DNA from 4 places in the Pantoea sp. SYBGC1 genome. Region 4 is predicted to be linked to each of the others. Evidence: predicted binding sites of a transcription regulator. Region 4 holds the regulator's gene; each other region holds the start of a gene.
The links. The regulator PurR, encoded in region 4, represses purine synthesis genes. The targets are predictions, from matches to a motif close to CANGCAAACGTTTGCNTG.
Positions count from the first base shown of each region.

Region 1 (3,120 bases), on a different contig from region 4:
TAGATATCGGAAGCCGCTTTAACCGACTCCGCGACGGCGCAGTCGTCGCCCGCGCTAAACGTAGCGCCGACCTCTGGCAGATCGACAAACACCATATCACCGAGCAGCTCCTGGGCATGCTCGGTGATCCCCACGGTCCAGGAGCCATCTTCTTCTTTACGCACCCACTCGTGGCTGTCACGGTATTTCAACGTATTTGGCACATTACTCATCGCCATTTCTCCTGAAAAATTTACTGAGCGACCGGCTTACCGGCGCGTACAAAAACGGGTTTAGTCACTTTTACCGGCATTTCGCGATTGCGGATCTCCACAATGGCCTGCTCGCCAATACCGGCAGGCACGCGCGCCAGGGCGATGCTGCAGCCCAGCGTCGGCGAGAAGGAACCACTGGTAATCATACCCTGCTGCGGTACGCCCTGCTCATCGGTGAAGCGCACCGTCTGGCCACTGCGCAGTACGCCTTTTTCCGTCATGACCAGCCCCACCAGTTTCTCACTGCCCTGTTCGCGCTGCGCTTCCAGCGCTTCACGTCCAATAAAATCGCGATCGGCTGGTTCCAGGCTGATAGTCCAGCCCATATTCGCGGCCAGCGGCGAAACGCCTTCATCCATCTCCTGGCCATAAAGATTCATACCGGCTTCCAGACGCAGCGTGTCGCGGGCGCCTAAGCCTGCGGGTTTGACGCCGGCGGCCAGCAGCTGCTGCCAGAACGTTTCCGCCTGCTCAGCGGGCAGCGCAATTTCATAGCCCGCCTCGCCGGTGTAGCCGGTGGTGGCAATGAACAGGTCGCCTGACTGCACGCCATAAAAAGGTTTCATGCCGGCAACGGCAGCGCGCTGGCTCTCATCAAACAGCGTCTGTGCTTTCTGCTGCGCATTCGGGCCCTGCACGGCAATCAGCGCCAGATCATGACGTTCGGTCAGCGCCACGCCAAACGGTGCGGCGTGCTGCGTGATCCAGGCGAGATCTTTCTCTCGCGTGGCGGAGTTGACCACCAGGCGGAAAAAATCCTCCTGCATGAAGTAGACGATCAGATCGTCTATCACGCCGCCCGATGCGTTAAGCATGCCGCTGTAGAGCGCTTTGCCAGGCTGCGTCAGTTTTGCGACATCATTTGCCAGCAGATAGCGCAAAAACTCGCGAGTCCGTGCGCCGTGCAGATCAACGATGGTCATGTGCGATACATCAAACATGCCGGCGTCACTGCGCACTGCGTGGTGCTCATCGATTTGCGAGCCGTAGTGCAGCGGCATCATCCAGCCATGGAAGTCCACCATACGTGCACCATCCTGCTGGTGCTGCTTAAACAGAGGCGTTTGCTGAGTCATAACCATCCTGTGAAAACCAATAAGCGGGGCTCGTCTGCGCGATGATAAATCGTCCACGCAAACGTTCTCTTTCAGCTGACGTTACCACTGAAAAACAGATTTAACCATAAGCAAAACGAGGTCGAAGCCGGGTCTCATCTTTGCGGTGCCTTCCATAGCATGCAGCATAATCCGCTGTCTTTGTGTGATTAAACGCGCAGATTATGCAACTACGGGGCGATATCTCAGTAAATAAAACACGCTACCGCGGGTAAAGTAAGAAATGGCATAGTTGTGCGATTAATCCTGCATGAAAATAACTAATGCGAATCTTGCAGTGAAATTAGAATAAATCAAACGAGGCATCATTATGATGCAGAGCGCTCTGTTTTAGTGCGAACAGAGATTAAGGGGAGGTTTATGCCGGGGTGCATTAATGCGCCCCCTGCGGTAAGGCGGGGTGAAACCATGACGCCCGGTATTGAGCCACCGTAGGGGCGTCATTTATGGCGCCCGGGTTAACGCGGGTGCGAAATGTGACGTCCGGGAATGGATTCGAACCGGGGCGCATTCATGCGCCCCCTACGGTAAGGCGGGGGCGAAATAATAACGCCCTGTGTTGGGCCACCGTAGGGGCGCCATTTATGGCGCCCGGGTTGAGGCGGGTGCGAAATGTGACGTCCGGGGATGGATTTGAACCGGGGCGCATTAATGCGCCCCCTGCGGTGAGGCGGGTGCGAAACCATGACGCCCGGTATTGAGCCACCGCAGGGGCGTCATTTATGGCGCCCGGGTTAACGCGGGTGCGAAATGTAACGTCCGGGGATAGATTTGAACCGGGGCGCATTAATGCGCCCCCTGCGGTGATGCGGGTGTGAAATGTGACGTCCGGGGATGGGTTCAAACCGGGGCGCATTAATGCGCCCCCTACGGTGAGGCGGGAGCGAAATGATGGCGCCCGGGGTAAGGCGGATACGAAACGACAGCGTCCTGGTTAGCTAGCGGATCCACTCTGGCAGGTCGTTCAGCCCCATCGCCTGCTTCAGCAGACGCGGCTTTACGCCTGGCAGCGTATCGGCCAGCTTTAGCCCGACATCGCGCAGCAGCTTTTTCGCCGGATGCGTGCCGGCGAACAGCTCGCGGAATCCCTGCATGCCGGCCAGCATCAGCGCTGCGCTGTGCTTGCGGCTGCGTTCATAGCGGCGCAGTGAGAGGTGCTCGCCGATATCACGGCCCGCCTGATGCAGGCGGCGGATCTCACCAATCAGCTCAGCCGCATCCATAAAGCCTAAGTTCACGCCCTGCCCGGCCAGCGGATGAATGGTGTGCGCCGCATCGCCGACCAGCGCCAGACGATGAGCTGCAAAATTGCGCGCATAGCGTGCCGTCAGCGGGAACGTTTTGCGCTCGCTCTCAACGCTGCATAATCCCAGCCGCATATCAAAGGCTACAGAGAGCTGCTGATTAAACAGCGCTGCGGGCATCGACTGCATGCGCGCTGCTTCCTGTGGAGCCAGCGACCAGACGATTGAGCACAGGTGCGGATCCTGCATCGGCAGAAAAGCGAGAATGCCATCGCCGTGAAATACCTGACGCGCGATGGCATCATGCGGCATGTCAGTACGCACGTTCGCGACCAGCGCATGATGCTCATAATCCCAGAACGTCAGCGGGATATCCGCTTTTTCACGCAGCCAGGAGCTGGCGCCGTCGGCGGCTATCATCAGCCGGGCGCTCATCATGGTGCCATCTTCCAGCGTGATAAACGCTTCGTTATCACCAAACGCGACCTGCTGCAGACGGGCCGGTGC
Region 1 is NZ_JBXUNM010000013.1:20,861-23,980, forward strand. It holds gene gcvH (glycine cleavage system protein GcvH) at 1-212, opposite strand, end outside; gene gcvT (glycine cleavage system aminomethyltransferase GcvT) at 233-1,330, opposite strand; gene ubiI (FAD-dependent 2-octaprenylphenol hydroxylase) at 2,308-3,120, opposite strand, start outside.
Region 1: gcvT (glycine cleavage system aminomethyltransferase GcvT) is a predicted target of PurR. The motif match lies at 1,385-1,402, and genes of this name have one in related genera.

Region 2 (3,120 bases), on a different contig from region 4:
CCGAATAAACGCGGCTCATCTGACCGGCACCTATACCGATAGTCATGTTATCGCGGGCGTAAACAATGGCATTGGATTTAACAAACTTGGCGACTTTCCAGCAGAACAGCGCGTCACGCAGCTCCTGCTCAGTGGGCTGGCGCTGCGTGACCACGCGAAGCTGGTCGGCAGTGATCATGCCCAGGTCGCGATCCTGTACCAGCAGACCGCCGTTGACCCGTTTAAAGTCCAGGCTGGCAACCGGCTGCTGCCACTGACCGCAGATCAGCACGCGCACGTTCTGTTTGGCTGCTGTGACCTGTAGCGCCGCGTCACTGGCAGAGGGTGCAATAATTACTTCAACAAACTGACGGCTGATAATCGCCTGTGCAGTCGCCTCATCCAGCTCGCGGTTAAACGCGATAATGCCGCCAAAAGCTGAGGTCGGGTCAGTCTTATAGGCGCGTTCATAGGCTTCAAGGATCGATGCGCCCGCCGCTACGCCACATGGGTTAGCGTGTTTGACGATGACACAGGCAGGTTCATCAAACGCTTTTACGCACTCCAGTGCGGCATCGGTATCTGCAATATTGTTATAGGAGAGCGCCTTACCCTGCAGCTGCTGCGCCGTGGCTACCGAGGCTTCCGCGATCTCTTCTTCTATATAGAAGGCGGCATCCTGATGGCTGTTCTCGCCATAGCGCATATCCTGCTTCTTAATGAAGTTGAGGTTAAGCGTGCGCGGGAAGCGACCGGCGGGCGCCTGCGTTTCGCCATGATAGGCAGGCACCAGCGTGCCGAAGTAGTTTGCGATCATGCTGTCATAGGCAGCGGTATGTTCAAACGCTTTGATGGCCAGATTGAAGCGCGTCTCCAGCGTCAGCGCATTCTCACTGGCATCCATCTCTGCAATGATGCTGGTGTAGTCGCTGCTCTTAACCACAATCGCCACATCTTTATGATTCTTTGCCGCTGAGCGCACCATGGTTGGCCCGCCGATATCGATATTTTCGACCGCATCTTCCAGCGAGCAGTCAGGCTTCGCTACGGTCTGCGCAAAGGGATAGAGGTTGACCACCACCATATCAATCGGGTTGATAGCGTGCTCTGCCATAATCGCGTCGTCGGTACCGCGACGACCAAGGATGCCGCCATGTACTTTAGGATGCAGAGTTTTAACGCGTCCATCCATCATTTCCGGGAAACCGGTGTAGTCAGACACTTCAATGACGGGCAGGCCTGCATCTGCCAGCAAACGTGCAGTGCCACCTGTGGAGAGCAGCTCGACGCCCCGTTGTGAGAGAGCATGAGCAAATTCGAGGATACCGGCTTTATCAGAGACACTGAGCAGAGCGCGGCGTACAGGACGACGTTGTTGCATGGTGGTTTTATCCCTTGGCTTTGTTTCGCATAAATAAGAGCGTTACATCAGGCCGAAAGCGCACTTCTATAAAGAAGATAACGCGTTTGCCTCATGTAACGCCCCAAAAGGGGCATCCGTGACGTCGCCGGGCATTGTAGCGAAAACGTTTGCGCGATGCTCGCTTAAATTTATCTGGCTGCTGTTTTGTGGATAACGTTGTGTGTAACAGGGTATAAAGCCCCCTTTTGCTGGGGAATGCAGCGAACAGTTATTTTTCGTGAATTTAACGCTTGTCAGCCCGGAAGAACTCCCTATAATGCGCCTCCATCGACACGGCACACCGGCTTACGGAAAACGGCGTTGACAGGAAGATTCGGTAAGAACTTCCGCCGGAGAAAAACGCTGAAAAAAGTGGTTGACTCCGGAAGAGGAAAGCGTAATATACGCCACCTCGCAGCAGACGCTTAAGGCGCTGACTGCACCGCTCTTTAACAATTTATCAGACAATCTGTGTGGGCACTCGCAGGATTGATATCAGCGTCTCCGGACGTAAAAAATATCAAGTCTTTGCTGAGTGAACACGTAATTCATTACGAAGTTTAATTCACAGAGCACCGCTGCACTCGTTGCAGCAAATCAAACTTTAAATTGAAGAGTTTGATCATGGCTCAGATTGAACGCTGGCGGCAGGCCTAACACATGCAAGTCGGACGGTAGCACAGGGGAGCTTGCTCTCCGGGTGACGAGTGGCGGACGGGTGAGTAATGTCTGGGAAACTGCCCGGTGGAGGGGGATAACTACTGGAAACGGTAGCTAATACCGCATAACGTCTTCGGACCAAAGTGGGGGATCTTCGGACCTCACGCCACCGGATGTGCCCAGATGGGATTAGCTGGTAGGTGAGGTAACGGCTCACCTAGGCGACGATCCCTAGCTGGTCTGAGAGGATGACCAGCCACACTGGAACTGAGACACGGTCCAGACTCCTACGGGAGGCAGCAGTGGGGAATATTGCACAATGGGCGCAAGCCTGATGCAGCCATGCCGCGTGTATGAAGAAGGCCTTCGGGTTGTAAAGTACTTTCAGCGGGGAGGAAGGCGGTGAGGTTAATAACCTCGCCGATTGACGTTACCCGCAGAAGAAGCACCGGCTAACTCCGTGCCAGCAGCCGCGGTAATACGGAGGGTGCAAGCGTTAATCGGAATTACTGGGCGTAAAGCGCACGCAGGCGGTCTGTTAAGTCAGATGTGAAATCCCCGGGCTTAACCTGGGAACTGCATTTGAAACTGGCAGGCTTGAGTCTCGTAGAGGGGGGTAGAATTCCAGGTGTAGCGGTGAAATGCGTAGAGATCTGGAGGAATACCGGTGGCGAAGGCGGCCCCCTGGACGAAGACTGACGCTCAGGTGCGAAAGCGTGGGGAGCAAACAGGATTAGATACCCTGGTAGTCCACGCCGTAAACGATGTCGACTTGGAGGCTGTTCCCCTGAGGAGTGGCTTCCGGAGCTAACGCGTTAAGTCGACCGCCTGGGGAGTACGGCCGCAAGGTTAAAACTCAAATGAATTGACGGGGGCCCGCACAAGCGGTGGAGCATGTGGTTTAATTCGATGCAACGCGAAGAACCTTACCTGGCCTTGACATCCAGAGAACTTAGCAGAGATGCTTCGGTGCCTTCGGGAACTCTGAGACAGGTGCTGCATGGCTGTCGTCAGCTCGTGTTGTGAAATGTTGGGTTAAGTCCCGCAACGAGCGCAACCCTTATCCTTTGTTGCCAGCG
Region 2 is NZ_JBXUNM010000016.1:23,898-27,017, forward strand. It holds gene purH (bifunctional phosphoribosylaminoimidazolecarboxamide formyltransferase/IMP cyclohydrolase) at 1-1,360, opposite strand, end outside; partial or broken rRNA gene AC2CF9_RS17665 (16S ribosomal RNA) at 1,988-3,120, shown strand, end outside.
Region 2: purH (bifunctional phosphoribosylaminoimidazolecarboxamide formyltransferase/IMP cyclohydrolase) is a predicted target of PurR. The motif match lies at 1,499-1,516, and genes of this name have one in related genera.

Region 3 (3,120 bases), on a different contig from region 4:
AGCTGCTGTGCCGGCTGGTCTTTCAGCGTTACCGCTTTATTCGACACCACCTGCAGCTGCGGATCGCGATTGCGCTGCTGCTGCTCCAGACGTTTTGAGAGCGTCTCAAGTGAGTCACTGGTCGGGTCGCCGGCGATCACAATAATGGCGCGCTGGCCGGTTTCATTAGCGTAGACGTGCATATTGGTGGATTCAGAGCCGAGTTTACCGCTCTTATCAGACATGCCTGCAGGCAGCGTAAAGCTCAGTTTCCCTTCCATCAGATTTACCGTCTGAGCGGACTGGCTGACGCTGGTGCCGCTGTTGTCAGCGGTATCCTCTTTTTTCTGATCGCACGCCGCCAGGCCCAGCACCAGCAGGCCGATACCTGCATACTTCACTACGTTGCGCATTCTGTTCCCTTTTACAATTCCAGTCTGGCTTATACAAACGGAATCGGCGGTCAAAAGCAACCGCCGATGTGTCAGGAAATCTTAGCGCACCGCGCCATTTCGTCTATGGCACATTAGCCGAAATTGATCTGGCGCGCCTGATGCCGTTCCGCCATGCGCTTCAGGGCGGCATTCAGCAGCAGGCCGTAGGCGGGCAGGAAGAAGATCAGGCAGATCAGCACTTTGAAGCTGTAGTCCACCAGCGCAATCTCGACCCAGTGCGCTGCCATGAAGGGATCCTGGCTCTTATAAAAAGCGATAAAGAAAAAGGCCAGCGTATCGCTGACGTTGCCGAGAAACATGGCGCAGGCTGGCGCTATCCACCACTGCGGCAGCTGGCGCAGACGGTTAAAGACGTGAACGTCGAGGATCTGACCCAGCGCATAGGCCATAAAGCTGGCGCAGGCGATACGGGCGACAAAGAGATTGACCTGCTGCAGCGACGCCCAGCCCTGCCATGCCCCCTGATAAAAGAGGCAGGAAATAGCGTAGGAGATAAACAGCGCCGGGATCATCACTGCGAGAATAATGCGCCGCGCAAGCGGAGCGCCGAAAATACGCACGGTCAGGTCGGTTGCGAGAAAAATAAAGGGAAAGCTGAACGCACCCCAGGTGGTATGAAAACCGAAAATAGCGACCGGCAGCTGAACCAGATAATTGCTGGAGGTGATCACCAGCAGATGAAACAGCGACAGCCAGAAAAGGGCGTGCATGCGCTGACGCGCAGAAAAAGCGATCATAGTGAGCCTTTTTAAACAATGGGGTGAGGGAACCCATCCCTTCATCGTTCGCATTTTTGCTGCGCTGACTGCGCGTGCCAAAAGGCGAAGGATTTTGGGGACTAAGCAACGGTATTGAAAAATCGGACGGCATCTTAACCCGTTGCGCAATTTATGCAACGGTTAATTTTAACGCAATCGTTGTCGCCTTGCGCTGCGGAAATGGCGAGCTAGAATGAGCATCCCTGTTACTGACCGATAAGAGAATCATGAGCGATCCTTTCTCCGCACCCGACCATACGCTGGATGCGCTGGGCCTGCGCTGCCCTGAACCCGTGATGATGGTACGCAAGACGGTACGCACAATGCAGGCGGGTGAAACGCTGCTGATTATTGCCGACGATCCGGCGACCACGCGCGATATCCCCGGTTTCTGCCGCTTTATGGATCACGATTTACTGGCACAGCAGACGGAAGCGCTGCCGTACCAGTATCTGATCAGGAAAGGCGCGGAGGCCTGACGGGGGGCTGGCGCAGCAGACGCAGAGCGTTTGCGGTCACCAGCGCCGTAGCACCCGAATCGGCCAGCACCGCCAGCCACAAGCCGGTTAAGCCGAACAGCGTCGTGAGCAGAAACAGCGCCTTCAGCCCCAGCGCCAGCGTAATATTCTGCAGTACGATGGCGCGGGCGCGCCGCGCCAGCGCAACAGTCTGCGGCAGAAGGGTCAGGCGATTCTGCGTCAGCGCAGCGTCAGCCGTTTCCAGCGCCACGTCAGTGCCGCTGCCCATAGCAATCCCGATAGCCGCCGCTTTCATCGCTGGCGCATCATTAATGCCGTCACCCACCATCGCCAGCGGCTGCTGCTGGCTCAGCGCGCGTACGGCACTGACTTTGTCTGCCGGCAGCAAACCCGCCCGATATTCAATATTAAGTTCTGCCGCTATGGCGGCGGCCGCACGCGGGTTATCACCGGTCAGCATGACGCTGGCGATCCCCGCGGCTCTGAGCTGATCGATAGCCGCCGCAGCCTCTTCACGCAGCCGATCCTGCAGCGCCAGCAGCCCCAGCGGCCGATCTGCCTGCAGCAGGATCACCACCGTGTTGCCCTCGCGCTCGTACTCCATCACCCGCTGCCGCTGCTGCTCGCTTAATCCCGGCGCGGCACGCGGTGTCAGCAGCTGATAAGGAACGCCGTCGATGCTCGCGCGAATGCCGCTGCCCGCCAGCGTCTGCTGCTGTTGCGCTTCCGGCAGAGTCAGCTGCCGTTTCGCAGCTTCTGCGACAATCGCCTGCGCCAGCGGGTGCCCGGACCCGCGCTCTGCCGCCGCCGCGAGGCGCAGCAGCGCCGCTTCGTCAGTTTGACCAAAAGCGTGGATCGCCGTAACCTGCGGTTTACCCAGGGTCAGCGTGCCGGTTTTGTCGAAGGCGATAACCTGCACGCGGCTCAGCTGCTCCAGCGCGGCGCCGCCTTTGAGCAGCACGCCCTGACGCGCGGCGGAGGCCAGCGCTGAAGTCACCGCCGCCGGCGTTGAGATCACCAGCGCGCAGGGGCAGCCAATCAGCAGCAGCGTCAGCCCTTTATAGATCCACGGCTGCCACTCTCCCAGGCCAGAGAGCGGCGGGATCACTATCACCAGTAGCGCCAGCAGCATAATGGCCGGCGTATAGATGCGGCTGAAGCGATCGATAAAGCGTTCTGCCGGTGCGCGATGGCTTTCCGCTTCATCAATCAGCTGCAGAATACGATCGATAGCGCTCTCTCCCGGCAGGGAGGTCACTTTTATCTGCACCAGCCGATCAACGCTGGTGGCGCCCGCCATCAGCCGATCGCCGGGCTGATGGCTCACCGGCAGGGACTCACCGGTCAATGCGCTTTCATCAAAGCTGGCGCTGGACTGCAGCAGCTCGCCATCAACCGGCAGGCGGCCGCCGGCGGCAACTTCAATAATGTCGCCCGGCTGCAGCGCCG
Region 3 is NZ_JBXUNM010000010.1:28,561-31,680, forward strand. It holds gene AC2CF9_RS15055 (DcrB family lipoprotein) at 1-392, opposite strand, end outside; gene AC2CF9_RS15060 (7-cyano-7-deazaguanine/7-aminomethyl-7-deazaguanine transporter) at 506-1,171, opposite strand; gene tusA (sulfurtransferase TusA) at 1,420-1,671, shown strand; gene AC2CF9_RS15070 (zinc/cadmium/mercury/lead-transporting ATPase) at 1,649-3,120, opposite strand, start outside.
Region 3: tusA (sulfurtransferase TusA) is a predicted target of PurR. The motif match lies at 1,342-1,359, and genes of this name have one in related genera.

Region 4 (3,120 bases):
AGGCCGCTCTGTTATCAAAAAAATGCTGGCGACGCGACGGCAGTGTCAGCAGCTGGCCAACGGCTGGCGCGGCCAGCTCACTATTGCCGTTGATTGTATCGTCAAGCCGCAGCGCACGCGCCAGCTGGTGAAAGATTTCTATCGCCACTTTCCCGATATGGAGCTGATCATCAGCTATGAAGTGTTTAACGGCGTATGGGATGCGCTGGCTGATGGCCGGGTTGACGTAGCCATTGGTGCCACGCAGGCGATCCCGGTTGGCGGACGCTTTGCTTTTCAGGATATGGGCGCCCTTAACTGGCGCTGCGTGGTCAGTCCGGATCACCCACTGGCGCAGAGCGCGCATCCTGACGAAGAGGCGCTGCGCGCCTGGCCGTCGCTGGTGCTGGAAGATACGTCGCGCGCGCTACCGCGCCGTATGACGTGGACGCTGGATAATCAGCGCCGGCTGGTGGTGCCGGAGTGGGAAACCGGAATCGACTGCCTGCAGGCTGGCCTGTGCGTAGGGATGATCCCGGGACACCTGGCGCGGCCGCTACTGGATAGCGGCGCGCTGGTGGAGCTGATATTGCCGCAGCCTTTTCCGGAGAGTCCCTGCTGCGTCAGCTGGGCCGGGCAGCGGGCGTCGCCGGCGCTGGCCTGGCTGCTGGAATACCTGGGAGATGCTGAGACGCTAAATCATGAGTGGCTCAGCGAGCGCCGCGCTTAGCGGCGATAGTCGCGAAACGGACCATCCCCGACCGAGCGACGCTCAATCAGGCTGGGCTGAACTTCAATCGTTTGCGGCTCTTCGCGTTTACTGGTAATGCGGTCCAGCAGCATCTCCAGCGCTTTTTCACCCAGCTGAGCTTTGGGCTGATGCACTGTCGTCAGCGCCGGCGTAAAGTAGCGGGCGTTGCGCACATTGTCATAGCCGATCACCGAAATATCCTGCGGAACGCGCAGGCCCATCTCATCGGCGGCGCAGATCGCGCCCATTGCCATGATGTCGCCGCCGCAGAACACAGCGGTAGGACGCTGCTTCTGGCTCAGGATCTGCTGCATCGCCTGATAACCCGACTCAGGTTCAAAATCGCCCTGCACGATCCACTCCGCACGCACCGCGATCCCCGCCTCTTGCATCGCCTGCAGGAAGCCGGCGTGCCGTCCGCCGCCGGTATTGCGCTCCAGCTGGCCCGGGATAGCGCCAATATCGCGATGACCGCGCTCGATCAGGTAACGACCGGCCAGGTAGCCGCCCTGAAAGGCATTATCCTGCACGGTATCGGTAAAATCACCGCGGGAAGCGCCCCAGTCCATGACCACCATCGGAATATTGCGATTCTCTTCCAGCATCTGAAGCAGATCGTCCGGATACTCAGAGCACATCACCAGCAGGCCATCTACCCGCTTTTGCGCCATCATCGACAGATAGGCGCGCTGCTTTTGCAGGTCATTGTGCGCGTTGCCCAGAATCAGCGTGTAGCCCTGAGCGAAGCAGTGATTTTCAATTGCTTCGATGATTTCAGCAAAGTAGGGGGCTTCACTGGACGTTGCCAGCAACCCCAGTGTTTTAGTGTGATTAACCTTCAGGCTGCGCGCCACGGCGCTGGGAGAATAGTGCAGCGCTTTAATCGCCTCCCACACGGCATTACGCGTCTCTTCAGCGACAAAGCGCGTTTTATTGATGACGTGCGAAACCGTGGTCGTTGATACGCCAGCGCGTTTTGCCACATCTTTAATTGTTGCCATGAAAATGGACCTCTTAAACCTATCGCAACTTTATGATAAGTATAGTGTTAAACGTTTGCGTCTGCGCAGGGTTTTCTGCCTCATTCCAGCGTAAAAATGGCTGATTCAGGGCGAGTAATTAACCGCAACAGATAATGACAGCAGCGTGCGCAAAAGGTGTTGCGCAACGAAAGGCGGCGATTCTAGCAAGGCAAGGGGCATAAAACGAGATTTTTACCTGCGGTCAGATGAAAATATTTAGAGTCCGACAACTGGCGTGTAGTCAGGCCGGGACGCGCGCGGCATGTTGCGCAACTGCTAACGAATGGTTTTAGGCGTCATCATGCGGCGTGCGCCAACATAGTGCTTCTGCCAGTAATCTTCACCCAGCGCGCTGATCTGGATATCTTTGCCGGTACGCGGCGACTGAATAAATTTGCCGTTACCCAGATAAACGCCAACATGATCGGCTGTGCCGCGATTATTGATGCGGAAAAACACCAGATCGCCTTTCTCCAGCATTTCGCGCTTGATGGGAGCGGCATCGCGCAGATGATACATTTCATTGGCCGTGCGCGGCAGCTTGAAACGGACCAGATCTTTATAGGCGTACCAGACCAGGCCACTGCAGTCGAATCCGGTAAGCGGAGAGGTGCCACCCCACTGATAAGGTTTGCCCAGCTGGCCCATAAGTTTAGTCATGGCGGTTTCACGCGCCTTCTGATAGCGCAGGCGGTGGGATTTGCTGAGCCTGATACCGGTCAGCGCATCATTACTCTCTTCCGCTGCCGCTGTTTTCCGGCTGGTACGCTGATGACCATATTTTTTGCTGGCAGAGAGGGCGGGCGCTTTTTTACGGGCGGTACGGGAAGTCACAGGCGGTTCTGCGTGCAGGCTTTTTTTCGATTTAACTTTTTGTACGGGCGTGACGCGTGTTTTTTTAGCCGAGGTTTTAACCGGACGTCGTTTGCGGCGTTCATCGTCGCGCGCACTCTTTTTCTCCGCTTTCTGCAGGCTGGCGTTAACCGGCTTGTGCGGTGAAGCAGCGGCCACGTTAAAAAACAGCTGAGCAAAAGCCAGTATGAAAAGCGTAATCAGTAAACGCATAGTCCGGTTACAGGTTCGGCAGGCTGCAGAAGCAGACCGCGGCAATATTAGAAAATTCTGATCAGCGATCAGCGCCGGATTGATTCTAATCCACTTTTTTTACAAAAGGTAAGGTCTTTTTTATTAAATCCATCAACACAAGGGCTGTGCAGCAAAAATGAGCGGTTTCAGGCGGTTAACGCAGCATATTTATTGCTAATCGTGTATTAATACACACTTCGTCATACGCCCGTGGCGGCAAACTTAACAAACATGGCGATTCATGCCGCAACGAGGCAAATTCCCGATTTCAGTCGCGGGATG
Region 4 is NZ_JBXUNM010000001.1:343,932-347,051, forward strand. It holds gene punR (DNA-binding transcriptional activator PunR) at 1-709, shown strand, start outside; gene purR (HTH-type transcriptional repressor PurR) at 706-1,731, opposite strand; gene AC2CF9_RS01670 (C40 family peptidase) at 2,029-2,817, opposite strand.